4 regions of the Enterocloster clostridioformis genome follow, and region 1 is predicted to be linked to each of the others. Evidence: riboswitches for the same ligand, from Rfam matches in the RefSeq annotation. Region 1 holds a riboswitch; each other region holds the start of a gene.

What was found. Region 1 has a riboswitch for thiamine pyrophosphate ahead of LA360_RS11475 (thiamine-binding protein). Riboswitches for the same ligand answer to the same signal wherever they lie in the genome.
Region 2: another riboswitch for thiamine pyrophosphate. It lies ahead of thiM (hydroxyethylthiazole kinase); the one in region 1 lies ahead of LA360_RS11475 (thiamine-binding protein).
Region 3: another riboswitch for thiamine pyrophosphate. It lies ahead of thiC (phosphomethylpyrimidine synthase ThiC); the one in region 1 lies ahead of LA360_RS11475 (thiamine-binding protein).
Region 4: another riboswitch for thiamine pyrophosphate. It lies ahead of thiW (energy coupling factor transporter S component ThiW); the one in region 1 lies ahead of LA360_RS11475 (thiamine-binding protein).

The regions. Positions count from the first base shown of each region.
Region 1 covers NZ_JAIWZC010000001.1:2,256,341-2,263,808, reverse strand. Annotated here, with positions in the region: gene LA360_RS31235 (sugar O-acetyltransferase) at 1-125, shown strand, start outside; gene rsmH (16S rRNA (cytosine(1402)-N(4))-methyltransferase RsmH) at 129-1,178, shown strand; gene LA360_RS11500 (SDR family oxidoreductase) at 1,207-2,220, shown strand; partial or broken gene LA360_RS11495 (DNA-3-methyladenine glycosylase I) at 2,289-2,423, shown strand; gene LA360_RS11490 (IS4 family transposase) at 2,625-3,953, opposite strand; partial or broken gene LA360_RS11485 (DNA-3-methyladenine glycosylase I) at 4,159-4,632, shown strand; gene LA360_RS11480 (hypothetical protein) at 4,990-5,211, shown strand; TPP riboswitch at 5,485-5,594, shown strand; gene LA360_RS11475 (thiamine-binding protein) at 5,674-5,970, shown strand; gene LA360_RS11470 (ABC transporter permease) at 5,939-6,712, shown strand; gene LA360_RS11465 (ABC transporter substrate-binding protein) at 6,757-7,468, shown strand, end outside.
Region 2 covers NZ_JAIWZC010000001.1:1,747,526-1,754,993, forward strand. Annotated here, with positions in the region: gene thiD (bifunctional hydroxymethylpyrimidine kinase/phosphomethylpyrimidine kinase) at 1-130, opposite strand, end outside; gene LA360_RS08670 (HAD family hydrolase) at 209-868, opposite strand; gene thiE (thiamine phosphate synthase) at 865-1,506, opposite strand; gene thiM (hydroxyethylthiazole kinase) at 1,493-2,314, opposite strand; TPP riboswitch at 2,591-2,696, opposite strand; gene LA360_RS08685 (Crp/Fnr family transcriptional regulator) at 2,869-3,528, opposite strand; gene LA360_RS08690 (ECF transporter S component) at 3,632-4,159, shown strand; gene LA360_RS08695 (permease) at 4,177-4,665, shown strand; gene LA360_RS08700 (permease) at 4,662-5,195, shown strand; partial or broken gene LA360_RS08705 (transposase) at 5,582-6,604, shown strand; gene LA360_RS08710 (IS256 family transposase) at 6,844-7,468, shown strand, end outside.
Region 3 covers NZ_JAIWZC010000001.1:45,451-52,918, reverse strand. Annotated here, with positions in the region: gene LA360_RS00270 (sodium-translocating pyrophosphatase) at 1-1,857, shown strand, start outside; gene thiC (phosphomethylpyrimidine synthase ThiC) at 2,002-3,309, opposite strand; TPP riboswitch at 3,468-3,577, opposite strand; partial or broken gene dctP (TRAP transporter substrate-binding protein DctP) at 4,082-4,771, shown strand; partial or broken gene LA360_RS00255 (TRAP transporter large permease subunit) at 4,752-5,264, shown strand; gene LA360_RS00250 (dicarboxylate/amino acid:cation symporter) at 5,362-6,570, opposite strand; gene LA360_RS00245 (CD3324 family protein) at 6,791-7,288, shown strand; gene LA360_RS00240 (NADH-quinone oxidoreductase subunit NuoE family protein) at 7,266-7,468, opposite strand, start outside.
Region 4 covers NZ_JAIWZC010000001.1:3,994,286-4,001,753, reverse strand. Annotated here, with positions in the region: gene LA360_RS20160 (anthranilate synthase component II) at 1-203, opposite strand, end outside; gene LA360_RS20155 (anthranilate synthase component I family protein) at 200-1,786, opposite strand; gene thiE (thiamine phosphate synthase) at 2,362-3,042, opposite strand; gene thiM (hydroxyethylthiazole kinase) at 3,029-3,871, opposite strand; gene thiW (energy coupling factor transporter S component ThiW) at 3,892-4,428, opposite strand; TPP riboswitch at 4,614-4,723, opposite strand; partial or broken gene LA360_RS20135 (TnpV protein) at 4,807-5,028, shown strand; gene LA360_RS20130 (helix-turn-helix transcriptional regulator) at 5,339-6,235, shown strand; gene LA360_RS20125 (hypothetical protein) at 6,304-6,600, shown strand; gene LA360_RS20120 (ClbS/DfsB family four-helix bundle protein) at 6,710-7,252, shown strand; partial or broken gene LA360_RS20115 (radical SAM family protein) at 7,265-7,468, shown strand, end outside.

The DNA.
Region 1 (7,468 bases):
AGGACATTCCATCCGGCGTCATTGCGGCCGGTAATCCCTGCCGTGTCCTCCGTCCTGTCACAGAGGAGGATACCAGGTACTGGGAGGAGCTTGAAAGAGAATATCGGAGAAGCAGAGGAGAGTAAGGCATGGAACAGGAAGAACGGAAGCACCAGCGCCGTGTGCGGTACAGGGGAACCCATCCCAAACGTTACGAGGAAAAATACAAGGAGCTCCAGCCGGAAAAGTACCCGGAAACCGTGGCAAAGGTCATCCAGAAGGGAAGTACCCCGGTGGGTATGCATATCCCTATCATGGTAAATGAGATACTGGATTTTCTACAGATACAGCCGGGTCAGACCGGCCTGGACGCCACTCTGGGATACGGGGGCCATACCGGCAGGATGCTGGAGCGCCTGGAGTCAAAGGGGCATATCTACGCTCTGGATGTGGATTCCATTGAGATGGAAAAGACCAGGAAGCGGCTTGAAAATAAGGGCTATGGGCCGGAGATACTTACCATCCGGAAGCTGAACTTTGCCAATATAGACCAGATAGTCCGGGAATCGGGGCCCCTGGATTTTGTGCTGGCGGATTTGGGCGTGTCATCCATGCAGATTGATAATCCGTCCAGAGGTTTTTCGTTTAAGAAAGAAGGGCCCCTGGATCTGCGTCTGGACCCGCTTAAAGGGGAGCCTGCATCTGAGCGGCTTAAAGGTCTGACCCGGGAGGAATTAACAGGCATGCTCATAGAGAATTCCGACGAACCCTATGCGGAGGAGATTGCCCGCGCGGTTATGGGTGAAATCAAGCGGGGAAGGGAGGTTGCCACAACCACCAGGCTATATGAGATGATAGACAGGGCACTGGCGTTTATTCCGGAGGAAGAACGGAAGGAGGCAGTGAAGAAGTCCTGCCAGAGAACATTCCAGGCTCTGCGCATTGATGTGAACAGCGAGTTTGAGGTGTTGTATGAATTCCTGGACAAGCTTCCGGGCGTATTAAAGCCGGGAGGACGGGCAGCTATCCTGACCTTCCATTCCGGAGAGGACAGGATCGTGAAGAAATCATTTAAGGAAATGTACAGGGCGGGGCTTTACAGCCAGGTTGCCACGGATGTGATCCGCCCTACGGCAGAGGAGCGCAGGATGAACAGCCGCGCTCATTCCACGAAAATGCGGTGGGCCGTTAAGGCGTGACATAGCACGAATGCAGGGAGGTATCATAATGAAAGCATTATTTATAGGGGGAACAGGAACCATCAGCACGGCCGTGACAGAGCTGGCCAGGGAGAGAGGCTGGGAGGTTGCCCTTCTCAACCGGGGCTCCAAACCGGTGCCGGAGGGAATGGAATCCATTGTTGCGGACATTCACGACGAGGAAGCGGTGGCCCGCATAGTGGAGGGCAGGACATATGACGTGGTGGCCCAGTTCATTGCGTATGGGGCGGAGGATGTGGAACGTGACATACGGCTCTTTCAGGGAAGGACGAGGCAATATATTTTCATCAGCAGCGCGTCCGCGTACCAGAAACCCATGGCAGGCTGTCCCATAACGGAGAGCACGCCTTTAATCAATCCCTATTGGGAATATTCCCGCAAAAAGATTGACGCGGAGGAGGTGCTGACGGCAGCGTACCGCAGGAACGGATTCCCTGTCACGATTGTGCGCCCCAGCCATACATATGATGGCAAAAAGCCGCCGGTGGCCATCCATGGTGATAAGGGAAACTGGCAGATATTAAAGCGGATACTGGAGGGAAAGCCAATCATCATACCAGGGGACGGCACCTCCTTGTGGACCCTGACCCATTCCACTGATTTTGCCAGGGGGTATGTGGGCCTTATGGGCAATCCCCATGCCATAGGCAATGCCTACCATATTACCAGCGATGAGTCCATGACATGGAACCAGATTTATGAAACGCTGGCAGAGGCATTGGACAGGCCTCTTAACGCCCTTCATGTGGCGTCTGATTTTCTGGCAGAGCATGGAAAGGAATACGATTTTGAAGGCCAGCTTCTGGGGGATAAGGCGTGTACGGTCCTGTTTGACAATACGAAAATCAAGAGGGCGGTGCCTGATTTTGTATGCAGGGTATCCATGGCAGAGGGGATTAGAAGCTCGGTCCGCTATATGATGGACCATCCGGAGAGTCAGACCCCGGACCCTCAGTTTGATGCGTGGTGTGACCGGATAGCAGGGGCATGGAAGGCTGCGGACGAGGCATTTGGAAAATAGGGATTGATTGGGAAACAGTCGGATGTATCGGCAGGAAAAGCGGATAAACGGCAGGAGGTCCGGGATAAATGGACGGGTGTACATGGTGTCTGTGCAATGAAAAAATGAAGAAATACCACGATGAAGAATGGGGTGTCCCTCTGCATGATGACCACAGGCAGTTTGAGTTTCTTATGATGGAAGTCATGCAGTGCGGGCTGAACCAATGTCATTTAGTTAACTTTTTGTAAAAGAAAGAATGTTTTTTTAAAATAGAGATCTGACGTTCCAAACGGATAGATTGAAGAGAAGGATATAGGGATTATTTATCAGAAGTAGTTTTGTAAATATTTTACCGCAAGGCAAACAAGCAGATTTACATCTGCTTCAAAAAAGGGTATTATAGATATTGATGAAACTGTTACTTATGCTGCTCGATATATAAAATATCGAGGTTTTCGGAAGTGTGCCGTTTGGAGTCGTGGATACTGTCGATCATTCCGTATCGGAATCAGCTCTTTTGTCAGCAGGGACATCACATCTATGGAGTCTTTCCCTGTGTTCGGACGGAGAAAGACTCTACAAATATGAGCAGCCATACTGAAATTTACTTTGTATTCATATTTCGTGTTTCCCTTTTCTATAATTGCATGATTGGTTAGTGTTTCTGTTATGTTGTAAGCGATTAACTTTGCCCAAATTTCCTGTTTGATATATTCTGGTTTGTAGGCATGGAAGTTACTCAATCCGACCGTATATTTCAGCTTACGGAAAGACCCCTCAATGGCCCATCTGGCATAGTATAGAAGTTTTATTTGTTCCGACGGGAATTCATCTGAAGGCAGATTAGTGACGATGCATTCATAAGAATCATCCGATATCGGAAACCGTACGATTCTAAAAGATAAATCGTAGGTATCCAGGGAACCATATGCAACGTAATCAAACGATGCAGCCGCATCCACAAAGCGTTTGTAATAACCTTCTTTAATCGATATCTTCTTTTTATGACTGCGAACCAGAGTTACATTTACCTGAATATCAAAGGAGTCTGCATCTGGAAACTCAAAATTTCCAACAAGTCCTTTGGAATGGATATCTTTGGTGCGAAATAAAAAATACTGGCCTTTTTCCTTCACATGTGCCATGTTGTTGTAAGAACAATAGCCCCTGTCACCGATAAAAACATCTTTTGTACCAGTCAGTAAATCGTGGCGGTCGACCATTTCACAGAAAGCACTAAATTCATCTTTCTGATGGATCGGCTGGATCAGCGCATCGGAATAAGTGTGCTTCTGTAAGTCGTAAAAAGCATTCAGATGCATACTGTAAAAGCCCTTTATTGAATGTCCATCAGAGACATGATACTCTTCTGGGGCGAAAGCAGGTTTACTGAAAAAGGTAAAGGTGGAGCCATCTGCAGCAAGAAAGCGGTAGCGTAGCTTTTTTTGGTCATAAAAGGAAGCAAAATGGTTAAAATGCCGAAATACAGCTTCCAGGGCATCCGGGCTAAGCTTTGCGCGTTGCTGGTTGAGTGCCGAAGCAGTTGGCGACTGTGGATCCATGTCGAAGAAGTCCAGCAATTCATTTTTTGTGCTGGAGGAGGCTTGGGAAACAAGGAAAGTGATAAGCTTATCGGCGGGGAACTTCCTGTTCCTTGTCAGATCGGTGTCCGAATAGGTAAATTCGGAGATTACGGATGAAACAAGATGGACGGAATGGGAAAAGCATTGTTTAATTTTTTGATGGAACATTGTGTGTACCTCCTTGAATTAGAATGAATTTATGATTCTAATCCAAGGGCCGCTCTCGCTACCTATTAAAGTCAATCAGTAGCGAGAGCGGCCGCACATTTTGTGGTGTATGTCAACTGTTTTTATGAAAAAAGGGAAAAATATGGTTAGACACCCTTCATTAAGAATCTAACCATAATATTGCAAAGCGTTAACTAAATGACATTGCGGGCTGAACTGGAACATGATGATACAGAAGCGGGAAATCTTCCGCCAGTGTTTTGACGGGTTTGATTACGACCGGATTGCGGCGTATACAGAGGCGGATATTGAACGGATTCTGACCTGTGAAGGAATGATTAAATCCCGCAGAAAGGTAGAGGCTGTCATTCATAATGCCAGGTGTTTTCAGAAGGTCAGGGAGGAATACGGCTCATTCAGTTCGTACATATGGAGCTTTTCCAGGGGAAAAACCATTCTTTATGCAGGCCATCAAAAGGGAAACATTCCGGCCTGTAACGCCTTGTCCCGGCAGGTCAGCCAGGAGTTAAGAAAACGTGGATTTAAGTATCTGGGGCCGGTAACGGTTTACTCTCATCTCCAGGCCTGCGGCGTGATTAATGACCATGTGGAGGGATGTTTCCGGTATCGTGATATTGTGGAGCATTATCCCACCGTGAAGAAGCGGGAAAAGGAGTAGGATGCATATATAACAGTTATCTGTAATGTGGCGATGAAAGGGATTCCGGGCTCTGGGGCCGGGAATCCTTTTTGCTTGTCCGCGCTGGCTTTTGCGGTCTCCGGCCGGAAGTATTCCTCTTACACATGCGACAGAAAAGCTTTAACTGAAATTAAGAAAGACGAAAAGAACAAAGACGAAAAGAACAAAGGCTGCATGCGCGCTACCATAGAATTATCAGAGGTGCCGGTACACTTGATGGCCAGTACGCTGGCGCCGCGTGAAGCGAGAAGGAGACTATTATGAAAATGAGATGGCGTGTGGCGGCGGACAGGCGTACCCTTATCTGTTCTGGGAAGGAGAGGACCGCACAGAGTAATGAAGGGCAGTCCTTACAACCTGATTACATTCCAGAAGGAAGCCTATGAGGAGACGGCCAGACTTCATATTTCGCCAAAACCGGACAGCATCCTCCGGGTATTCATGGTATACACACCGCTGGCTCAGCCCGTCCAGGTGGAGGAACCGGAGTTAAATGCGTTTGAGAGGAAGGGCTTCACTGCGGTGGAGCGGGGAGGAAAGGAGATTTTGGCAGAATGATAGTAAAACCTGTTGTCACTATAAGAAAACCGGATATCCCGCCGGGGCTGACATACAGTCCTGTCCTGAACTGCTTAAAAGAGTGCCGGACATTGCATATGCGGTTTTGGACCGTTCCGGCACCCAGGCGTGTTACAGGGCATTTCAGGATATCTGAAATGTGCGCATGACAGTGTACTGTACGCATGACAGGCCTTGCGGATCCTATGACAGCCGCAGGGCAGAGCAGCAGTACCTATTGACTTTTAAAATGAGCCGTAGTATACTTGTCCCAACAATGAAAAGGGGTGCTGGAGTGGAATCCGGCTGAGATGGAATATGTTCTGAACCCTGATACCTGATCTGGATAATGCCAGCGTAGGAAGCCTGCAGAAGATGTAAGTTTTTGTGAGTTTTATCCCGCCCGTAATATCCGGACGGGATTTTTTGATCCATATGATTTGAAGAGAAAAGGAGAACAATATGAACGCAAGCGTAGCAATCCAGTCACTTCCAAAGGCAGCTGATGATGAGGAATTAATCCGTATCGTGGACCAGGTCATCGATTACATCAAGAGCACGGGGTTAAACTATTATGTAGGTCCCTTTGAGACAACCATTGAAGGGGATTATGACCAGCTGATGGATATTGTAAAAGAGTGCCAGTATATTGCGGTCAGGGCGGGCGCCCCCTCTGTGGCCGCATATATTAAGGTTTCTTACCACCCCGAAGGAGATGTGCTTACCATTGAAAAGAAAGTTACCAAGCATCACCAGTAAACTGTGGTCTGTTTCCGCCATCCTGTCCATTCTCATCCTGTGGCAGCTTTCTGTATCCTTTGGACTGGTGGAGGGCTTCATGCTGCCTTCCCCGGTTCAGGTAGCCGGTGCATTTATGAAGGAATTCCCGGCCCTCATGGAGAATGCCAGGATTACACTGGCCGAGGCCGGGCTGGGGCTGGCTTTGGGAATTGCCGCGGGCTTTGGGGCCGCAGTGCTGATGGACCGGTTTGACAAGGCATACAAGGCTTTTTATCCCATCATTGTACTGACCCAGACCGTGCCGGCGGTTGCCATAGCGCCTCTTTTGGTGCTGTGGTTTGGCTATGAAATGACTCCAAAGGTCATACTCATTGTGATTACCACATTTTTCCCCATCACGGTGGGGCTGCTGACCGGATTCAGGGCTGCTGACCCGGATGCGGTGAATCTGTTAAAGGCCATGGGAGCGGGCCGGTTCCAGATATTCCGCTATATCAAGCTGCCGGGAGCCATGGGCCAGTTTTTTTCCAGTCTCAGGATATCTGCCTCTTACGCGGTGGTGGGAGCCGTGATTTCTGAGTGGCTGGGTGGTTTTGGAGGACTGGGCGTATACATGACAAGGGTTAAGAAGGCATTTTCCTTTGATAAGATGTTCGCGGTCATTTTCCTCATATCGGCCATCAGCTTAATTCTGATGTGGGCCGTGGAACTGCTTCAGAAAAAATGTATGCCATGGGAAAATAGCCGAAAACATAAATAGAACGGGAAAACTATATCCGGCGTTTATAAGAGGAGAGATTGAAAATGAAACATAAATGTGCAAGTATGCTGCTGGCCTCCCTTTGCATGGGAGTACTTCTCACCGGGTGCGGCAAAGCCCCGGATTCAGGAGAGAATACCGCCTCTGGCCAGGCCGCGGAGGATACACGGAAAGAGAACGTAAATAGGGAAAGCGCAAGCCAGGAGGAAGAGGGGGCGAAGCAGGATGTAAGAAAGCTGACATTTGTCCTGGACTGGACGCCTAACACCAACCACACAGGCCTCTATGTTGCCCGTGAAAAGGGATATTTTAAGGATGCCGGCCTGGAGGTGGAGATTGTGCAGCCGCCGGAAAACGGGGCGGAGGTACTGGCAGCTTCCGGAAAGGCTCAATTTGCAATGTCCTTCCAGGACAGCCTGGCGCCGGCATTTTCAGGGGATAATCCCCTTCCGGTAACCGCTGTGGCAGGTGTTATACAGCACAATACATCGGGCATTATTTCCAGAAAGGGTGAGGGAATGGACCGCCCAAGGGGACTGGAAGGGAAAAAGTATGCCACCTGGGACCTTCCTGTGGAAAAGGCGACCATTAAGGATGTGATGGAAGCGGACGGAGGGGATTTTGATAAGGTTGAACTGATTCCCAGCACAGTGACGGACGAGGTGACGGCTCTCAGGACAAAATCTGTGGATGCCATATGGATTTTCTATGCATGGGCAGGCGTAAAGACAGAGCTGGAAGGTCTGGAGACAGATT
Region 2 (7,468 bases), 510 kb from region 1:
TGTTCTGCGCTACCAGCGCCGTAATAGCGCTCATGGCGAAAACACCGTTCATGGTCATCGCTTTCAGATCGGCCTGAATCCCGGCGCCTCCGCTGGGGTCTGTCCCAGCGATTGATAATGCTGTTCTCATTGCTATATCTCCTTTGCATTATTTTTATAGAGCGGCAAAAGGTGGTGCCCCCAATTTGCCGCTTAAAACTCCCAGCCGCTAAACCGGAAGGAAGTTCCTGAGTTTATCCAATTGCGTCAAATCTTTCAGGTATAGATCGGACAGAGTACAGATTTCCTCCTGATTCTTTTCATGGCTGTCATACACCGCCGCTACCGGAAACCCGGCCGCTTTCGCCGCTTTGACGGCATAGAGCGCATCGTCAAACACAACTGTCTCTGCCTTCTTTGTTCCCAGGAAGCGAAGCGCTGCTTCAAAAATTTCCGGTTCGTCCTTGCCGTGACCCACCTCGTTGCAGGTAAAAATCTCCCCAAAACAGGACAGCACCCCACACCGCTCCAGGGCATCCTCCACTAGATACCGGTCTGTGGCAGTGGCGATACACAGCTTGACTTTGCTCCGCTGGAGCTGTGCCAGCAGCTCCTTTACTCCCGCCTTCAGCGGAACCTCAAAACGGTAATACCGCTCCAGCATGGCGTTGACCCCAGCCATAATCTCCTTAATACTCAGCGTCACACCATACTCTGTCTGGTAATAGCAGGCCGCCTGGTGCAGGCTCATATTTTTAAACGTATCGTTCAAATTCTCCCGCGGCTCATATCCGATGGAGCGCAAATAGGTCTCGCCAATCGTATCCCAAATAAACATGGAATCCAACAGCGTACCGTCAACATCAAAAATCACGCCGCAAATCCTCATGCCCTTACCATCCTCTCTGCCAGCGCCCGAAGCTCCTGGCAATTCCTCTCAATATCCTCTGCCGAGAAGATGGCGGATACCAGGGCCGCCCCGTCCACGCCGCTGCCGGCCAGGCTAAGAAGGTTGTCCCGGTTGATGCCGCCGATAGCTACGATGGGCACATCCACCGCGCTGCAAATATCCCGTAGGGTCTCGCTGGTCATCTGGTCCGCGTCAGCCTTGGTGCTTGTGGGAAACACCGCTCCCAAACCCAGGTAGTCCGCGCCGTCGTGGACAGCCTGACGGGCCTCCTCAACCGTGTGGACAGAGACACCGAGAATCATCGCGTCCCCCACCCGGCGGCGGACCTCCCCCGCCACCATATCTTCCTGGCCCACATGGATTCCGTCCGCCCCGCATGCGACGGCAATATCCACGTTGTCATTCACAATAAAGGGTATGTGGTACCGGCGGCACAGGGCGCAGATGTCCTTAGCCTCCTGAAGAAACGCCGCTTCGTCCAGCTCTTTCTCCCGCAGCTGCACACAAGTTACGCCGCCTTTCAATGCCGCTTCTACCTGCTCATAGAGAGTCTGCTCCCCGCTCCAGGTCCGGTCGGTGACAGCATAGAGCAGCATATGCCGCTTATCGCATTTCATAGTTTGCTCCTTTCTCCAGTTCCGCCGGGGTCAGGCGGTACATGGCGTCGATAATATAGTTCCGGTAAGAGGCGTTACCGTCCAGCCCTGTCATACGTTTGTAGGCGACTTCTCCGCACAGACCCATGGCGCACACGGCGGCCGCAGCGGCCTCCAGGGACTGATCCGGGTTTGCTGTGACAAAGGCCGCAGTCAGAGCAGAAAGCTGGCAGCCGGTTCCGGTGATGGAGGACATCTCCGGACGGCCGTTGCGTATACAAAAGGCCCGCTCCTCATCCGCCACAATGTCAATCGCTCCGGTAACGGCAATCACCGCCCCAATGCGCCTTGCAAGCTCCTTGACGAAGGATACTGCCCCATCCAGATTGTCTTCAGTCACCCGATCCGCCACATCAGCATCCACGCCCTTGGTGGTGCCGCTGCCGGAGGCAAGGGTCTTGATCTCCGAGATGTTGCCCCTAATTACCGCGAACTTCACTTCCTTTAGCAGCCGGAGGGCCGTGTCCGTCCGTAGCGTGGAAGCCCCGGCTCCCACCGGGTCCAGTACTACGGGGTGCCCCAGCTCGTTGGCACGCTTCCCGGCGGCAAGCATGGCCGGAATGGTGCGCTGATTCAGCGTGCCGATGTTGATGGTCAGTCCGCCGCAGATACTGGTAATCTCCACAGCGTCCCCCGGATCATCCGCCATAATAGGTGAGCCGCCGCAAGCCAGCAGCATGTTTGCGCAATCGTTGACAGTGACATAGTTGGTGATACAGTGAACCAGCGGGGATTTCTGCCGGACACTTTCAAAAATCTGTTCAAACATAGTATGATACTCCTTTGTAATGAGAGAAAACGGCCCTGTATAGCGGCGCCTTCCCCTAATGATGACAGACCGCTAGAGTCTGCCGGTTGGAAAGATTCGGTCGAGGCTTACTGGCCTCCTCTCACGCCGGAACACGGCTTCCCATCGCTGTCATACAAGGTTCAGGGCGCTCCCCCTCAACCCGCCGCAGGCATACCGCGGTTGCTGTTCTCACATCCTTTCCTTCAAAAAGCGCAAAAAAACAGGAGACACCTGCATAGGATGCCCCCTGAAAAAGTACCAATCTCCACGACTTCCTCCGGCGGCATTATCCGCATCAGGTTCAAGGGTCGAAGGTCTACCTTCCTCTCAGCCTGTCACACAAGCTCCCCTGTTTATTCTGTTAGCGCTATTATAGCATTCCAGTTTTTGCTTTGCAAGTGGCGGCCGCAGGAAAACTTGATTGGTATCAGCGCTTTTTAGAAAACCACTCCTCCATTGTCTGCAACAATTCCTCTTCCTCAATCACATAACTTCCTACAAAGTGCTTACAAGAACCTCTGCTTCTATGCATCTCAAATCAGTCTAAACGTGTTTTTATGATAATCAATAATCCCGTCCCGCTTCATGTAGGACAGCTCTCGTGAAAGTGCGCTGCGCTCCACGTTGAGGTATTCTGCCATAGAGTTTCTATTCATCGGAATCGTAAATGTTCTTTTTTGTTGTTCGCGGGCTATACACTGTAAGTAGGTCAATATTTTCTCCCGTATTGTCGGACGCAGCAGACAATCTATACGTTCGTGCAGTACAAGCCCCTTTTTGGCAACAATGCTTATATAGTTGCGTAATAGCCTGTCATGCCGGGGGCAGGCCTTTTCGCACCGGGCCAATACGCGTTCAAAAGGGATTTGCAATACCAGGACATCATCCTCCGCCTGTACAGTAACAGGACTTTTGTGTTCTAAACTTGCCGCTAAAATAACCCCTATCTCGCTTCCCTTTTTCAGAAGAGAAATAAGAATCACTCTGTCAGAGGGATCCCACTTTATTGCGCGTCCATGCCCTGATAGCATAATTCCGAAGTCGTATACCTTGTTCCCTTCCTCAATGATATAGTCGCCTTTGGCGTACCGGACATACTTTGCACAGAGGCAATAAAGGAGCCCATCAATTTCCTCTGGTTCAATGGCGAAAAATAGATTTGTCTGCTTTAAATCTTCTATAAACTCACGCATCACAATAACCTCGTTTTTTGTTGCGTGTGCAACAAGGCATTTGTCAAAATTGTACTATAATAAAATCTGAAAAACAAGAGAAGAGAAAGGAAATCTCAAAATTATGATCAAAGAAAGAACGCTTTGGATTACCCGCACAGCAGTTTTTATCGCCTTACTTGTCGTATTGCAGGCGGCTACCGGAGCATTAGGGAGCACTATTATTACTGGGTCTGTTGTGAATATGCTGATGATTGTTTCCGTTATGACCTGCGGCATGATGTCAGGACTTTGCGTTGCTGTCATTTCGCCTGTTATGGCGAAGCTGATTGGAATAGGCCCTCTTTGGAGCCTGATCCCCTTTATCGTGGCAGGAAACATTACCCTCGTGCTGATTTGGCACTTCATTGGCAACAGGCGTTGGGGGCATAAATATACCGCACCAATGATTGCTTTGGCAGCTGCGGCAGCCGCCAAATTCTTGGTCCTATACCTTGGAATCGCGCAAATAGCCGTGCCGTTCTTTTTAAGATTACCGGCTCCGCAGGCGGCGGTGATTTCGAATATGTTCTCTATACCACAGCTGCTAACAGCCCTTTTGGGCGGCGGTGTTGCGCTGTTGGTACTTTCGCCGTTAAAAAAAGCAATCTAGGGAGGGCGTGAACAGAGTTGAACACAGTTTTTACCTATTCGTTCTATGGTTTAGCAGCACTTTTACTGCTTTTCTCTTTTTTGAAAGACAAAAGAAAAACACTATTATCCTTAAAAAAGGCGTGGAAGATGTTTACAGGCGTCCTGCCGCAATTTGTTGCTATCCTGCTTTTTGTTGGGGTGGCGCTTGCGGTGCTTTCGCCGGAGACAATCAGACGCATGATAGGCGAAGAAACGGGTTTTATCGGCATGCTCTTAGCTTCGCTTGTTGGTGCGTTTTCGTTAGTACCCGTTATGATTGCTTTCCCCATTGTTTCGGAACTTCTGAAAAGCGGCGCGGGCATAATCCAAATGGCGGTATTTGTTTCTACGCTCACTACGGTTGGGCTGATCACGATCCCGATAGAGACAAAATATCTGGGTAAGAAAATAGCCGTTCTTCGGAATATGCTTGCATTTGTATTTTCCTTTATCACAGCTTACCTAATGGGGGTGTTGCTCAAATGAAAACAGCGATAAAAAAGTATTGGTTTTTATTTGTAATGGTGCTTTGTAATCTCATCATTTGGCTCTATGACCCGGAGATTGGAAAAACAGCATTGGCCTTTAGCGGAAAGAACTTTATCAACTTCCTCTTTATACTTACGCCTGTATTCATCTGTATTGGCCTGATGGACGTATGGGTTGAACGTGAAAAAATGATACGAATTATGGGAGCGAATTCCGGTGTGAAAGGTGTTGCCGTAGCCATATTGTCTGGAACGATAACAGCCGTTCCCATATATGCGCTGCTGCCTGTTGCCGGGGTACTGTTGAAAAAGGGCTGCAGGATTTCAAACGTGCTGCTTTTCCTATGCACAAGCGCCAGTATCCGCATTCCTTTACTCCTTTTTGAAATATCCTCTTTGGGTGTGTCCTTTACACTGATACGGTTTGGGCTAAATCTGTTCGTCATTTTTGCGATTGCCTTTATCACTGAAGGGCTGTTATCCGATAAGGATAGAAAGGAAATCTATGAAAATGCAAATAACCTGTAATACAAATTGTCAAATTACTACTAGCGTCCTTTGGCATCGACCATAGCTAATCATTCATTCTCTTGCGCCGTTGTTGTTCTCTGCGCAGGAATACGAGGCCGGCTCGAAGGAAGCTCTATCTGGCTTTTATAGGGGCCAGGAATATACGTCCTTTACTGCATCATATAGTATTTTTTCTCTGAATTCTGCCAGAGGAATAGGCCAATGTGGGCGGATATATGTATTCCCGCACGTTGGTCAGCAAGATATTCGTCTATTAGGGGGCCGGAGATGCTCAAATTGTCGAGGTCGCATTGACACAGCTTAGAAATGTAGGCGGCTCCCCGTTTTGGTCCTGGTATGGGTTCGGAAGCCGCTGCTGCTTCCTACTGAGTAGGTCCGGCGTGCTGGCCTATACCGGGCTGAAGGTTGAGACGAACACGGAATATACTCCGCAAGGTCTGGAGATGATTCTTGGACGATACGCTTTTCAGTGCCGGATCGACGAAAAAGCGTTTGTCCACGGCAGGGGACACCGAAAGACCAGGGAGCAGAGATATTACGAGAAGCTGAAAGAATACACGGAGAAACTGAAAGAATATGTGAAAAAGATCCGGATCTGCGGTCCGGAACGCAACAGCTATTCCAAAACGGACCATGATGCCACGTTTATGCGGATGAAAAAGGACTACATGGGAAACGACCAGCTGCTCCCGGCATATAACATTCAGATCGGGGCAGCGGATGAATATATAGCGGTCATCGACGTGAAGCAGTACCGCTCGGATATGGACTGCTTTGTGCCGTTGATGGAGAAATTTAGGGAACTGTATGGGTTTTACCCGAAATATCCGGTAGCAGATGCGGGATACGGCTCGTACAACAATTATATTTATTGTCAGGAACACGGGATGGAAAAGTACATGAAATTTCCGATGTACAAAAAAGAGACAAAAGATAAAGAATATCATGAGAACCCGTTTCGTGCGGTGAACTTTAAGCCGGGCCCGGATGGGACCCTGATGTGCCCATGGGGAAAGAAGTTCCATTTTGCATACAGGAAAGCAGTAAAAGGGAACCGATATGGACGCCAGGAAGAGTACTATACATGTGAGGACTGTGGAGGATGTCCTTATAAGGAACAATGTAAAAAGACAGATAAGAACCGTATGGTGTGTATGAACCGGGAGCTGAGCTGTATGCACCAGGAAGTAGTCGAAAACCTGGAAAGTATCCAGGGAGCGCTGCTGCGGATGAACCGTTCGATACAAGCGGAAGGGACGTTTGGAATCATAAAGTATGACCAATGGTACAAACGTGTGGTAAGAAGAAAGCTAAACCGAGTGAGTCTGGAAATATATTTGGTATCAATAGGCCATAATCTCTATAAATTCAGGAATAAAAAGAAAAGGGCTGCTGTTGCGGCATAAAAAAGAAGGGCCCGCTTTCTATGGGGGTAAGGGGGAGGTATATGCTTTTTTAGGAAAGTAACAGACTTCTGGATCAAAAAGTGGGAGGGCTGTGGGAAATAGAGTCCATCTACTCGAGAGTATGAAAGTTTTTCTGTAAATAGCTATTAAGCATTAGGTCTTCTATGATAAAATCTATTATCATAAGGAGGCCTATTATTATGGCAAGAAGAGAAAAACAGCCCGTACACAAAGTAGTCATGACGGAGGGGAAAAGGAACATCGTCCATCAGCTCCTGGAAGAGTATGACATCCAGACTGCGGAGGATATCCAGGAAGCCCTCAAAGACCTGCTGGGGAGCACCCTGAAGGAGATGATGGAAGCGGAGATGGATGAGCATCTCGGCTATGGGAGGTCAGAACGGTCGGATTCGGATGATTACCGCAATGGCTACAAGCCCAAGCGGATCAACAGCAGCTTCGGGAGCATGGACATCCAGGTGCCCCAGGACAGGAAGTCCACGTTTGAACCCCAGGTGGTAAGAAAGCGCCAGAAGGACATTTCCGGCATTGACCAGAAGATCATATCCATGTATGCAAAAGGCATGACAACCCGCCAAATCTCGGATACCTTGATGGACATTTATGGTTTTGAGGCTTCGGAAGGGTTCATCTCGGACGTGACGGACAAGATACTGCCGCAGATTGAAGACTGGCAGAACCGCCCGCTGGAGGAAGTCTATCCCGTGGTCTACATCGACGCAATCCATTATTCCGTGCGGGAGGACGGGGTAATCCGCAAGCTTGCCGCCTATGTCATCCTCGGCCTTACGCTGGAAGGTAAAAAGGAAGTCCTGAGCATACAGATCGGGGAGAATGAAAGCT
Region 3 (7,468 bases), 2.2 Mb from region 1:
ATCGCAGAGGGCGCCAACGCGTTTCTGGCTTCTGAGTACCGCATACTGGTCGTCTTTGTAGCCGTGTTATTCTTTGTCATCGGTTTTGGAACACGGAACTGGATTACAGCCGGATGTTTCCTTGTGGGAAGCGGTTTTTCCACCATGGCCGGTTATCTGGGCATGAATGCCGCTATCCGCGCCAACAGCCGTACCGCTGACGCTGCCCGTACATCCGGTATGCACCGTGCACTGGCACTTGCATTCTCCGGCGGAAGCGTTATGGGAATGGCCGTGGTAGGCTTGGGCCTGCTGGGCGTAGGCGTCCTCTACATACTTACAAGGGACGTATCCGTTTTATCAGGCTTCAGCCTGGGCGCTTCTTCCATCGCACTCTTTGCCCGTGTGGGCGGAGGCATTTACACCAAGGCAGCTGATGTCGGCGCCGACCTGGTAGGCAAAGTAGAGGCCGGCATCCCCGAGGATGATCCCCGTAATCCTGCCGTAATTGCCGACAACGTAGGCGACAATGTAGGCGATGTGGCCGGTATGGGCGCTGACCTGTTTGAATCCTATGTAGGTTCCCTGATTTCAGCCCTGACACTGGGCCTTGTATTTTATCAGGAAGCCGGCATCGTTTTCCCGCTTATGCTCTCAGCCTGCGGCATTATTGCCGCCATCATAGGCTCCCTGTTAGTCAAGAGCATCGGCAATTCCGATCCGCACAAGGCTTTAAAGACAGGCGAGTACAGCGCAACCGCCCTGGTAGTGGTCTGCTCCCTTGTCCTCAGCCGTATATTCTTCGGTAATTTCATGGCTGCGTTTACCATCATTACAGGCTTGTTGGTAGGCGTTCTGATCGGAGCTGTCACTGAAATATATACATCCGGCGATTATCGTTTTGTCAAGAAAATAGCCGGGCAGTCCGAAACAGGCTCCGCTACCACCATCATCAGCGGAATTGCCGTGGGAATGCAGTCAACCGCGGTCCCCATCCTGCTGGTATGTGTGGGTGTTCTGATTTCCAACAAGCTTATGGGCCTTTACGGAATTGCCCTGGCAGCCGTAGGCATGCTGTCCACCACTGGAATCACCGTTGCCATTGACGCTTACGGTCCTATCGCTGACAACGCAGGCGGAATCGCTGAGATGGCTGGTCTGGATAAAAACGTCAGGGATATAACTGACAAGCTGGACTCAGTGGGCAATACAACCGCTGCCATCGGCAAGGGTTTTGCCATCGGCTCCGCTGCTCTTACGGCTCTGGCCCTGTTTGTATCCTACGCTGAGGCAGTAAAACTCACCACAATTGACATCCTTAACGCGCATGTCATTGTTGGACTTTTCATTGGAGGAATGCTGACTTTCCTCTTCTCCGCCATGACCATGGAATCCGTATCCAAGGCCGCCCATCAGATGATTGAGGAGGTACGCCGCCAGTTCAGGGAAAAACCCGGCATTCTCAAAGGAACGGACCGCCCCGACTACGCTTCCTGCGTATCCATCTCCACCAAAGCCGCCCTTCGGGAGATGTTCCTGCCAGGTCTGATGGCAGTGCTGGCTCCTCTGGCAACCGGTCTCATCCTGGGACCTTCTGCTCTGGGCGGGCTTCTGACCGGCGCTCTGGTAACCGGCGTATTAATGGCCATCTTCATGTCCAACTCCGGCGGCGCATGGGATAATGCAAAGAAGTACATCGAGGAAGGACATCACGGAGGCAAAGGCAGTGATTCACACAAGGCTGCTGTGGTTGGCGATACCGTAGGCGATCCTTTCAAGGATACCTCAGGTCCTTCCATCAACATTCTTATTAAGCTGATGACGATTGTGTCTCTGGTATTTGCTCCTTTGTTCCTGCGGTTTGGTGGATTAATTTAATCTCAAAGCCGAATTCTTTTTACGGCTACACAACAGTTAATGGGAAGGAAAATCCAAAACTCGGATTTTCCTTCCCATTGTTTTATTAAAATGCTGTTGGCAAAGGGCTGTATCCAGGCGGCAGCCTCCTTCCCTCCAACTCCATTACTCATCAAAAATACTCACTATTTCCCCATCCAATATCCGGTTCATGTTCTTCACGGCGCAGAAATTACCGCACATGGAACAGGTGTCCTCCTTTTCGGGTTTGGCCGATTCCCGGTATTTCCTGGCTTTTTCCGGGTCAATAGACAGCTCAAACATGCGCTCCCAATCCAGTTTTTTCCGGGCCGTACTCATCTCGCGGTCCCACTGTGCCGCACCTTTTATGCCTTTTGCAATATCAGCTGCATGGGCGGCAATCTTGGACGCCATGATGCCTTCCTTAACATCGTCCAGGTCCGGCAGTCTCAGATGTTCGGCCGGCGTAACATAGCACAAAAAAGACGCTCCGCTGGCGGCGGCAAGGGCTCCGCCTATGGCTGCGGTAATATGGTCATAACCCGGAGCAATATCTGTCACCAGAGGACCAAGGACATAAAAAGGGGCTCCCTGGCAGATAGTCTGCTGTATCTTCATATTGGACTGAATCTGGTCCAAAGGCATATGTCCCGGTCCTTCTATGATGACCTGCACATTCTTTTCCCACGCCCTTCTGGTCAGCTCCCCCAGCGTCACCAGCTCCTCAATCTGGGATATATCCGATGCATCCTCAATACATCCCGGACGGCAGGCGTCTCCCAGGCTCAGTGTCACATCATAGGCCTGACAGATATCCAGTATCTTCTCAAAATGCTCATAAAACGGATTTTCCTTTCCCGTCATTTCCATCCATGCAAATATAATAGAACCTCCCCTGGACACAATATTGGTAAGGCGCTTCGCCTTCTTGAAGCGCTCCGCTGTCTGCCGGTTGATTCCCACATGGATGGTCATGAAGTCCACCCCATCCTCCGCATGCATCCTTACGATATCCAGCCACTCCTGTGAAGTAATATCCTTCAGCGGTTTGTGGTAATAAACCACCGCATCATAGATGGGAACAGTGCCTATGATTGCAGGACACTGGGCAGTCAGCTTTCTTCTGAATGTGCGGGTATCCCCCCATGAACTCAGGTCCATGATGGACTCTGCCCCCATCCTCACCGCATCATTTACCTTCTGTAATTCCATTTCCAAGTCCTTGCAGTCCCTTGAAGTGCCGAGGTTTACGTTGATTTTCGTCTTAAGCCTGGATCCGATTCCATTTGGTTCCAGACAGGTATGCAGCCGGTTGGCAGGAATGACAGCCTTCCCCTCAGCCACCAGCCGCATCAGTTCAGCTGGTTCAAACAGTTCCTTATCCGCTACCCTTTTCAGCTCCTCTGTCAGGATACCTTTCCTGGCCGCGTCCATCTGCGTGGTATAATCCATATTTTCCTCCTCTTCGCCCGGAGCCCGCATGTGGTTAAAAGTAATTTTCACATGCAATCTATTAAACCGTGTTCGTTTGCCCGCGTCATGCCGGATATACTTCAGGACACAAAAAAGGCCCATACCGGTAAGGAATGGACCATTCATATCATGCAAGCTTGTACATACTCCATATTTCCCTACGTTGGCATTATCCAAATCAGGTTTAATAGGTCGAAGTTCGATTACTTCCTCTCAGCCTGCCCCACAAGCTCCCTGTTGTAATATGACTGAATACGGCAGTTCTCCCGCTGTATCCGAAAGGCATTTTCACCTCACTCTGTCAGTTTATATGGAAAATATCTGCTTGTCAACCATTATTCTCAATTGTTTATCCAATATTATCCTGCCTCCTCCCTACTATCGCACCTACTGCCTTCCTACCACATCCCCCTGTTTGAGAATAACAGTCAAAGAATTCTATCCATTATAACGTGTACGCTGAGTCATTACAAGAAAAAATACGCCCGCATCTGATATCCTCCCAGGAGCACCGCATTCCTCTCCTCCTTTTTCCCATTATACCATTGATTCCGTCTGTCTGCTATCTGTGCCGTTAATATCACGTTAAAAATCCGTTAAATTATTGCTAATACAATTACTGCTTTATGACAATAATTTACTCTCAAATATTAAAATTTTCCAGTGATTATACACAATTTTGTCGATATAATAAAAACCAGTTACATGTTCTGCAGACATTGACATACGCAAATAAAGAGAGGGATTGGAAATGGTGAGTGTTTTAATGAAAAGGCTTGCAATTGCAGCTGTGGCCGGCGCTGTCATGGTTTCGGCTTCCGGATGCAGCTTGGTTTCCTCAGGTAAAAGAATTATCCGCGTGTCGCACGCACAGTCGGAGACCCATCCTGAGCATCTGGGAATGCTGGCATTTAAGGAATATGTGGAAGAACGTCTGGGAGACAAATATGAGGTACAGATATTCCCCAATGAAATACTGGGATCTGCCCAGAAGGCAATCGAGCTGACCCAGACAGGAGCAATTGATTTTGTTATTGCGGGTACGGCAAATCTGGAGACATTTGCGGATGTCTATGAGATTTTCAGCATGCCCTATCTTTTTGACTCCGAAGAAGTCTACCGGTCTGTGATGGAAGACACGGATTATATGGAAAATATATACAAGTCCACGGACGAGGCCGGTTTCAGGGTGGTGACCTGGTACAATGCGGGAACCCGTAATTTCTACGCCAAGACTCCCATCAACACGCCGGATGATTTAAAGGGCAGGAAAATACGTGTACAGCAAAGCCCGGCCAGCGTGGACATGGTCAATGCTTTTGGCACGGCCGCTGCTCCTATGGGGTTCGGTGAGGTGTATACTGCCATTCAGCAGGGCGTTATAGACGGCGCCGAGAACAATGAGCTGGCCCTGACCAACGTCCATCAAGCTGAGGGAGCTGCCTAAAATTTTCCTGGACAGCGCAGAGATGACAGGCATTATCATCTTCCTTATCGGAGTATCCAGCATCATGAGCTGGGTCATGGCCTTCACCGGCATCCCCACCGCTGTATCGGAAGCCATGCTGGGAATCAGCACCAACCGCTATGTAATACTTTTTATCATCAATATTCTGCTGCTGATTGTGGGAACCTTTATGGACATGACGCCTGCCTGCCTTATCTTCACCCCTATTTTCCTTCCCATCTGCCGGGCGCTGGGCATGAATACCATCCACTTTGGAATCATGATGATATTCAACCTGTGTATCGGCACCATCACTCCCCCTGTGGGAACTACACTTTTCGTGGGAGTAAAGGTGGGAAAGACAAAGATAGAACAGGTTATCCGTCCTCTGCTCTACTACTTTGGCGCCATCTTTATCGTGCTGATGCTGGTATCCTATATACCGCAGCTGTCACTGTGGCTTCCGGGTCTAATGGGTTATGTATAAAATAGATTATGTATAAAATATGTGTATCAGGGAAGGGCCGCGCTGTGCGACATCATATCACAGCGCGGCCCTTCTTTTACCTTGATGAAATTCAGGCTTAAGCCTTCTTTAACCTCTTATCCTCCAGATGGGAAACAATCACTGCGCAGGCAGCGTCCCCTGTAATATTCACCGTGGTTCGACCCATGTCAAACAGGCGGTCAATACCGGCCACAAGTGCAATTCCTTCCACAGGAAGCCCTACGCTCTGAAGCACCATAGCCAGCATAATCATACCGGATCCCGGCACACCGGCCGTGCCCACGGAAGCCAGAACAGCTGTCAGTATAATGACAATCTGCTGGGACAGGGTCAGGTTGATTCCATAACAGGAAGCGATAAACACAGCGCACACACCCTGGTAAATGGCGGTTCCATCCATATTGATGGTGGCTCCCAGCGGAAGCACAAAGCTGGCCACCTCCTTTCTGGCCCCCAACTTTTCCGTGCATTCCAGGTTAAGAGGAAGGGCGCCTACAGAGGACGCGCTGGAAAACGCCATTATCATGGCCGGCGCCATGCCCTTGAAAAACTTAAGGGGTCCGATGCCCGCAAGAGACTTTACGGTCAGCGAATACACCAATGAGGCGTGGAGTATGTACCCGATATAAGCCACCAGAAGCACAAAGGCCAGGCTGCCCAGTATCTGGGGTCCGTTGGCAGCCACCACAGGCGTAATCAGACAGAACACACCGATGGGGCTCAGCTTGATGATGAAGGACATAACTGCGATAGACACATCATTGGCGCTCTCCACAAAGTTTCCAAATACCTCTCCCTTCTTTCCCGCCACAATGGTGCCAAAGCCAAAGAGCAAAGCCACCACGATTACCTGAAGCATGGATGCCTCGGCCATGGGCTGTATGATATTGCTTGGGAAAATGCCAATCAGGGTCTGGATAAAACTGGGCGTTTCCGCCGCCGTGTACTCCAGGGAGCTGGTGGACAGCACCGGAAATCCCTTTTTGAACAGATTCGCTATCAAAAGTCCCATGGTAACCGCAAAAAAGGTAGTGCACATATAGTAGATGACTGTCTTACCTCCAATGCTTCCCACCTTCTTAATATCCTTCATGGAAATAACACCGTTCATGATGGAGAACAAGACAATGGGGACTACGATGAATTTCAGCAGGTTCAGAAACAGGGTGCCAAAGGGCTTGATGTAAATTTCCGCAATGTCCGGCCGGCCCATCAACAGCATACCTGCCGCAATACCCAAAGCCAATCCAGTAAAAATCCATAGTGCAAGCGGTTTCTTTTTCATACGCACAATTCCCCTTTTTTAGTATTTTTGCATAAATGCAATTATAATTATAACACAATCTTAACACTATTGCTACCAAATACAAATAAAGGTAAATTTTTAACAATCTTCCTCCTCTGCCCTCATAACGGACAGGCTGCCGCTTATATCCGCCTACAGGCCGGACATAAAGGTCATTCCACGCTCCATAGCCGCCCCGGTGTAGGCCATATGTTCTTTCATGATATCATCCGTCATCCTGCTCCGTGAACTGCTGGAGCAAGTACAGGAATACGTGGACGGCGCGCTGATATATATACCGAAGACTGCCGGGCACAAAAAACGCTGGGGGGAAGGGACCTCCACCCGGCAGGAGCTTCGTTTCCGCAATCAACAGATATACAGTGATTATCTGTCCGGGCTTTTTATATTCCATCTGTATGTCTCAACCTTATTTATCAAACAAGAATTAGGTTGGTATCCGCCTGTCAGGATGTTACAATCTGATTCACCTGCTTCAGCCGAACCGGTTTCCTCCATCGTCCTGTGGATTGATAATCCATACCCGCTTCCCGTAAGGGCACATGCCATATTAAAAAGTAAACTGCACCTGTCCCAGCGCAGTCTGGACCTGCTGACTGACAGCAGCAGGATTCAATGTGCAGATGGCCGGGAATTGAAAAAAAGCAGGACAGGAAACCATATAAAGCTTTACATCATCGGTGTTTTAGTTCCCTGAGTATGGCCTCTGCATCCAGACCGGAGTACATACGTCCGTCCACCATGACATTGGGCGCCTTCCGGCAGTTCTTCAGGCAGTTCCTGGTCCTGAGACACACGGTCCCGTCCTCTGATATGCCGTTTTTACCCACTCCCAGCCTTTTTCTCAGTTCATCCATGACGGTGAGGCTGCCCTTTG
Region 4 (7,468 bases), 1.7 Mb from region 1:
TTCATCACTGCTTCCTCCAGTATACCAGCATCCCGGGGATATCCCGGTCCGGGCGACAGAATCAGGTGGCTTGGCTTCATGTTCTCTATGTCATCTGCGGTTACCTGGTCATTGCGGACTACCTGTATATCCGGCTCAATGCTCCCAATCATCTGTACCAGGTTATAGGAAAAGCTGTCATAATTATCAATCAATACTATCATCTGTCATCTACCTCCCCTGCCTGAAGGATGGCCTGTATGACGGCCTTGGCTTTATTTGCTGATTCCTCGTATTCCAGTTCCGGAACACTGTCCGCCACGATTCCGCCTCCGGCCTGGACCGTAACCTTTCCTGCCTGCTTTACCGCCATGCGTATGGCGATACATGTGTCCAGGTTTCCGGTAAAATCCAGATATCCCAGAGCTCCGCCGTATATTCCGCGGGGAACGGACTCCAGCTTTTCTATAATCTCGCATGCCCGTATCTTAGGCGCTCCTGAAAGGGTGCCTGCCGGAAGCAGGGACTCCACCGCCGAACAGCCGTCCAGGCCGGGTTTTATATTTCCTTCCACCTGGGAACAGATATGCATGATTTTGGAATACTTGTGTATCATCTTGTACTCCGTCACCTCAACGGACCCGAACTCAGCGATGCGTCCAATATCATTCCTCCCCAAATCCACCAGCATATTGTGCTCGGAAAGCTCCTTTTCATCTGCCAGTAGTTCTTCCTCCAGCCTTCTGTCCTCCTCGTCCCCGTCTCCCCTTGGCCGGGAACCCGCTACCGGAAATGTAGTAAGGCGCCTGTTTTCAAGGCGGACCAGTGTTTCCGGTGACGTGCTGATGATTTCATCCTGGTCTATGTTCATATAAACCATGTAAGGGGACGGGTTGGTAGTCCTCAGAACCCGGTAGGCATTCAGCAGACTGCCTTCATAGGAACTGGTAAACTGCCTGGATATAACCGCCTGGAAGATATCCCCGTCCAGAATATACTCCTTTGTCTTTTCCACCGTATCGCAGAACTCTTCTTTGGAAACACTGCATACAAAGGATGGTTTCTCCGGCGAGGACAGCCTCTTAAGAGGTGTTGTATCATTGATAAGGGAAGCAATTTCCTGTATTTCCTCACAGGCCCTTCCATACTCCTTCAACAAATATTCCAGACCGCTGTAGGTGTTCCTATTTTCCCGGCCTTCACCACCCTTGCGGCCTTCGCAGCGCTCCTGCTCTTCACGGTTTCCCCGTTCCGTCCTTCCTGCCCTCTCTGTCCTGCCGGTTTTCATATTAACCACAATCTGAATCTTCTGTTTCAGGTGGTCATAGGCAATGACCTTGTCAAATAGCATCAGGTCAAAGTCATTGGCCCCGCCTCTGCTGATATGAAGGGTGGGCTCTGCGTACTCAATCATTGCATACGCAAAATACCCTACAAATCCACCGGTAAAGGGCGGCTGTCCTTTCAGCCTGGGCGCCTTGTACTGTGCCAATATCTCACGAAGCACATCCATGGGATGAGCTGTCTGTATTTCCCTGGACGGGAACCGGCTGACATGGCTCTCAATCTTCACCTTCCCGCAGCGGCAGGTAACACGCATCACCGGATTATATCCGAGAAAGGAGTAGCGTCCCCATTTTTCGCCGCCCTCTATGCTTTCCAACAGGTAAAAACGGCTGCTCCGCTCCGCTATACGTCTGAGCAGTGTTATGGGCGTCACTACATCCGCGTAAATCTCGCGGCAGATGGGAATTATATCGTATTCCCCTGACAGACTTAATATTTCATCACAAGCTGGGATTATCATTTACCTTAACTCCTTTCCTTCTTGCCGGCTGTTTATTCTAAACCTTTCACCATTCCCGGGTCCGGGCGTCACATTCATCAAAAAAAGAAGCCCTTATCCCTGCCGACTACATCTGTAATCAACAGGGACAAAAGCTTCTTCCGGCTTCTGCGGTACCACCCTGATTGGCGCTTTCCATGTCCTGCACGTTCCCCGCCATCCTCCGGTCCGGGAAATAAAAAAGCATCAAGTTAAATTTAACCTGATGCTGTGTCATCGAACAAAGAAATAAAATACGCCCGCTCTGCAACGCACCATCATGCGTTCTCCCTGGTAACGGTGGGATACCCGTCAGCCCATACTCCCATCAGCCATATCTCTATGCCCCTGGTTTCCAGCTGCCCTCGCAGGTCCATTCAGACTCTAATCCAATGCTCCCTTACACCGGCCGGAAGCTCTCTGCGCCTGGAATTACAATCTTACTTACTCCTACTCAACAGTTTTTTATGTTTTGTTGAATGTTGAACTCATTATAATCAGCCTATTTTCAAATGTCAATGGTTTTCTTGAAAGTTTTTTATATTTTTCTCATTTTCTTACACTGATCCCGCCCTGAGGTCCCGCCTGGGCATTCCGGCTATCTCCGTCATTGCCTCTGCCAGCTTTTCTGTTGTCTCCCGTATATTCGGCGCCCCAAATATGCCTGATACAATGGCTGCTCCCGCTGCATGGCTGCCGGCCAGGCGCCCTATGTTATCCAGGCAGATTCCTCCGATGGCCACCACAGGAATGTCCACACTGTCGCAGATTGCATTCAGGGTCTCCATTGTCATGGGCCGCGCATCTGCTTTTGTACTGGTGCCGAATATGGCTCCGCTGCCCAGATAATCCGCGCCTGCTGCCTGGGCTGCTCTGGCCTGGTCCACTGTTTTTGCCGTAACCCCCAGTATACGGTCAGGTCCCAAAAGCCTTCTGGCCTCAGATGCCTCCATATCGTCCTGCCCCACATGGAGCCCGTCCGCGTGACAGGCCAGGGCCAGCTCCAAATTGTCGTCTATGATAAGGGGCACATTATATTTTTCTGTGATTTTGCGGATGGCGCAGGCCGTTCTCAGCACTTCCTCAAAATTCCCTTTGTCCAGTTCCTTTTCCCTGAGCTGAACCATGGTTGCGCCGCCTTTTAACGCCTCCTCCACCTGCTCCTCCAGAGAAAGCTTCCCGGTCCATGCCTTATCGGTTACTGCATAAATCAAAAGCTGTTTTCTATCGAATCTCAATTTTCTTACCTCTCTCCAGTGTCTCGTCATCCAGAAGGCTCATTTTGTCCATCAGATACATGCGGAATGTACCTGTCCCGCCTCCCCTCCCCGCAGTCTCTCCGGCCGCCAATTCTCCGCAGAGCCCGTGCGCGCTGAGGGCCATGACCACAGCTTCTTCCAGAGGGCCGTCCGGTCCCAGTTCCCCATACAGACCGCAGAACGCTCCCATAAGCCCGTCCAGCATACAGCCGCTGCCTGTAATTCTGGCCATCCAGGGATGGCCGTTTCTGACAATGAACCTTCTTTCTTTTCCGGCCACCACATCCTCTTCCCCGGTCATGACCACAACCGCGCCTGTAAGGTCCCTCAGGGAACAGGCGGTTTCCAGGCGGCTCTCAATCGTACCAAAGGTTCCCGAATCCACGCCGCAGGTATTTCCCGCCTCATGTCCCCTCAGTTCCTGGTTCAGGGCCCGGATTTCCGCCTCATTTCCCCGGATGACAGAAGGAGCGGCCTTCCGGATCATATCAATGGCTGTCTGTCTGCGAAACCGTGATGCAGTGACTCCTACCGGGTCCAGGATAACGGGAAGGCCCAGAACGGCAGCTTTTCTTCCCGCTGCCTCCATGGCCGGTATGGTTTTTTCTTCCAGGGTTCCCAGATTAAGGACAAGACTGCTGCAGATGGAGGTAACGTCCTCCACCTCATGCAGCCCCTGGGCCATAACAGGGGAACCGCCTGCGGCCAGCACCATATTGGCCACATCCCCTGCCGTAACATAATTGGTTATACAGTGGACCCTGGGAGAGCGCTCCCTTAAGTCCTTCATCCATTGTCTCCGCGTCATCTGATTTATCCTTTTTCCTGTTATCTTCCCATGGCTTTGCCGGTCTGTACATCCAGATCCAGCATCCGCCTCATATACTGAAACGCGCCGGACTTATACAGCACCCCAATCAGGAACGCGGCAATGACCGTGCCGCACATGGTGCTCATAAGGAATGGGATTACATAGGCAAAAATGGCCGCTTCCTTCCCCATAACCAGTGTGGCCACCGGATAGCAGAGCATTCCGCCCAGTATGCCGGTGCCAAACACTTCCCCAAAGTAGGCCAGTGTCAGCCTGCCGAAACGCTGGTACAGATACCCTCCTAAAAATGCTCCCACCATACTTCCCGGAAATGCCAGCAGACTGCCCGTCCCCATCAGATTCCTGATAAACGATGTGCAGAACGCCATCCCCACGCCATACCACGGCCCAAGAAATACGCCGGCCAATACATTGGCAAGGTGCTGAATCGGAAAACATTTGGATGCCCCTATGGGGATGGAAAAGCCGGATAAAGACACGGCCACCGCTGTCAGCATGGCGCTTACCGCCAGTTTCTTAATGTTTACTTTCATAGTCATAGTCATACCTCCATGTTTTTTACTCGGAGCCCGCCTATCTTCCTGGTAGAGAGGCATATTCTCTGGTACAGCGGCGTATTGCCTGCACAGCTCTAAAGCCCTCATATGTCCGAACCGCGGTGAAGGCTGAAAAAAGCCCATACCGCGCGGGATATGGACTTAAATTACGCATTTAATACACATACATGTCTCATATTTCCCTACGTTGGCATTACCCAAATCAGGTGCGATAGGTCGAAGTTTGATTACTTCCTCTCAGCCTGCTTCACAAGCTCCCTGTTGTTATTTAGCATAGCACCGGACTATTTATTTGTCAATCAGTAATGAATGAAGCCAGATAAGGAGAAAACTCAAAAATGTGTTTAAGACAGCAGGCACAATAAAGTTATATACACCAATCTTCTGACAAGCGGCAGGCTGAACGCCTACCTTGCGGAGATTAATAAACAGGCGCAGGAACGCTTTGAAAGGCTCGTAGAGCAAATGAAGCAAGCACAGGGCATAACGGAACAGCTAAAGGCAAAAAATGCCTTGGAATGGACAGGACGCCTTAATAATATAAGGGCTTGTGCAGGGGAGATTGTGGAAACGTAAATCATTTACGCATAGATGTAACGCATAAAGAACTGAAATTGGAGAGCAGGTATATAAAGTTTCTTGCTCTCTTTTTTAAGGAAAAAGCGGCTGAAATATAGGCGCTGCAATGAGGAAAATCGTTACCATCATTGTTTTTCGGGTGGTAAAAATTATGTGGCCGTTTGAGTAGAAACTACAAGTTACGAGATAAAAAAATCATATATGCTCGCTTGGTTGATAATGGGAAGAAAAATGATTATAATAAATATTGACGCATCGTGTCAGGTTTTTGGTAGTATTCTATTATCATCAAAGGGAGGAACTGACAATGCAGGAAAGCAGATTATTTAAGATTGTGTATTATTTACTCGATAAAGGACAGGCTACCGCTCCAGAATTAGCAGAAAAATTTGAAGTATCTGTAAGGACAATTTACAGAGATATTGACGCTTTAAGCGGCGCGGGCATTCCCGTTTATGCAGAAGCAGGGCGAAACGGCGGCATTCATTTAATGAATGATTTTGTTTTAGATAAAGGGGTGCTGTCTGAAGAAGAAAAGCAGGAAATTCTAACAGCCCTGCAAAGTATCAATTCTATGAACAATATCGACAACAATCAGACATTGCAAAAACTTTCTGCAATATTTAATATGAGTTCGGAAAACTGGCTTGAAGTGGATTTTTCCAGATGGGGCAATCATGGAACGGACAATGGGAAATTTGAATTGCTAAAATCAGCGGTAATTCATCGAAAGTGCGTAAAAATAACCTATGCAAATTCCAGCGGAATAATTAACGAAAGAATTGTCCAGCCGTTAAAAATGTCATATAAGTCTATGTCATGGTACTTAAAAGCATATTGTATGGAAAAACAGGATTATCGTATTTTTAAGCTGACCCGTATGATAGATTTAGAAATGCTCACGGACGGTTTTTGCAAAAGCTCTTTTCCAGAATTAGATGAATCATTAGGGCAAGCCTACAATACAATCGTACTGCGTTTCCAGAAAAATATGTCATACCGTGTTTATGATGAATTTGATAAAACCCAAGTAAGTAAAAAAGAAAATGGGGATTTAATCGTATCCGCCCCAATGCCAGAAGATGAATGGCTAATCGGGTTTTTATTGTCATTTGGAACACAAGTAGATATTATAGAGCCTGCATATCTGAAAGACATTGTGGCAGAGCAGGCAAAGAAAATTTATGAGAAATATAAATCTTGACACAGGGCGTCAGTATATGTGTGATATAATTTGCCTGTAAATTCTATTTGAGAAAGCGGGGAGTGAAAGTGAAACATGAATGGAAAAAGCAGGAGAAAGAAATATATGGTGTAAAAACAAAACCTTGTGTTGTTGATGTTCCTGCTCAAAAATATATCATTGTTTCTGGCAATGGAAATCCTAACGATGAAATCTTCTCAGATAAGGTTGCGGCTCTGTTTTCGATGGCATATAAAATTAAAATGGCATATAAAGCACTTGCCGAAAAAAGCAACGAAATAACAGATTATACAGTATATCCGTTAGAGGAAATATGGAACATGGTTATAAGCGTATGGGGAAAGAACACCGTGAAATATATTTGAATAATGCTAACCGTACAGAAAAAGCCAACTTAAAAACAACCTTGAGATACAAGGTTACAGATATAGAAAAATAACAACATACTGTTATAAAAGAGAAAAGGAAATGAATATGGGCAGACCAACAGCAAAAACAGATTTACTAACAGCCGCTACCGCTAATTATGAAAAGTTAAATACTCTTGTTTCTGAGCTGACAGAAAAAGAATTATCAACTTCGTTTGATTTTTCAGGTGATGAAAAAAAGAAAGAAGCTCATTGGAAAAGAGATAAAAATCTTCGTGATATTTTCATTCATCTCTATGAATGGCATCAGCTTTTGTTAAACTGGGTATATTCCAATCAGAATGGCGATAATAAACCGTTTATTCCAGAGCCTTATAATTGGAAAACCTATGGAGATATGAATGTGGAGTTTTGGAAAAAACACCAGTCCACATCGTTAGAGGATGCAAAAATTATGTTCCAGCAATCCCATAACGAAGTAATGAAGCTGGCGGAAACCTTTTCAAATGAGGAATTATTTTCTAAAGGCGTTTATAAATGGGTAGGCGGAAGTACGCTTGGTTCTTATTTTGTCAGCGCTACTGCAAGTCATTATGATTGGGCAATGAAAAAATTGAAAGCACATAGGAAAAACTGCGCCAAAATGTAGGAAGGACATATCATGCACTTTGTGAAGGCAAAAGGAATATTATCTGCTAAAAATGGAATTAATTTGTACCGGGGCTGCTCTCACGGGTGCATTTATTGTGACTCCAGAAGCAAATGCTATCACATGGAACACGCTTTTGAAGATATTGAAGTCAAAGAAAATGCGATTGACTTGTTAGAGTATGCTCTTACTCATAAACGCAAGAAATGTATGATA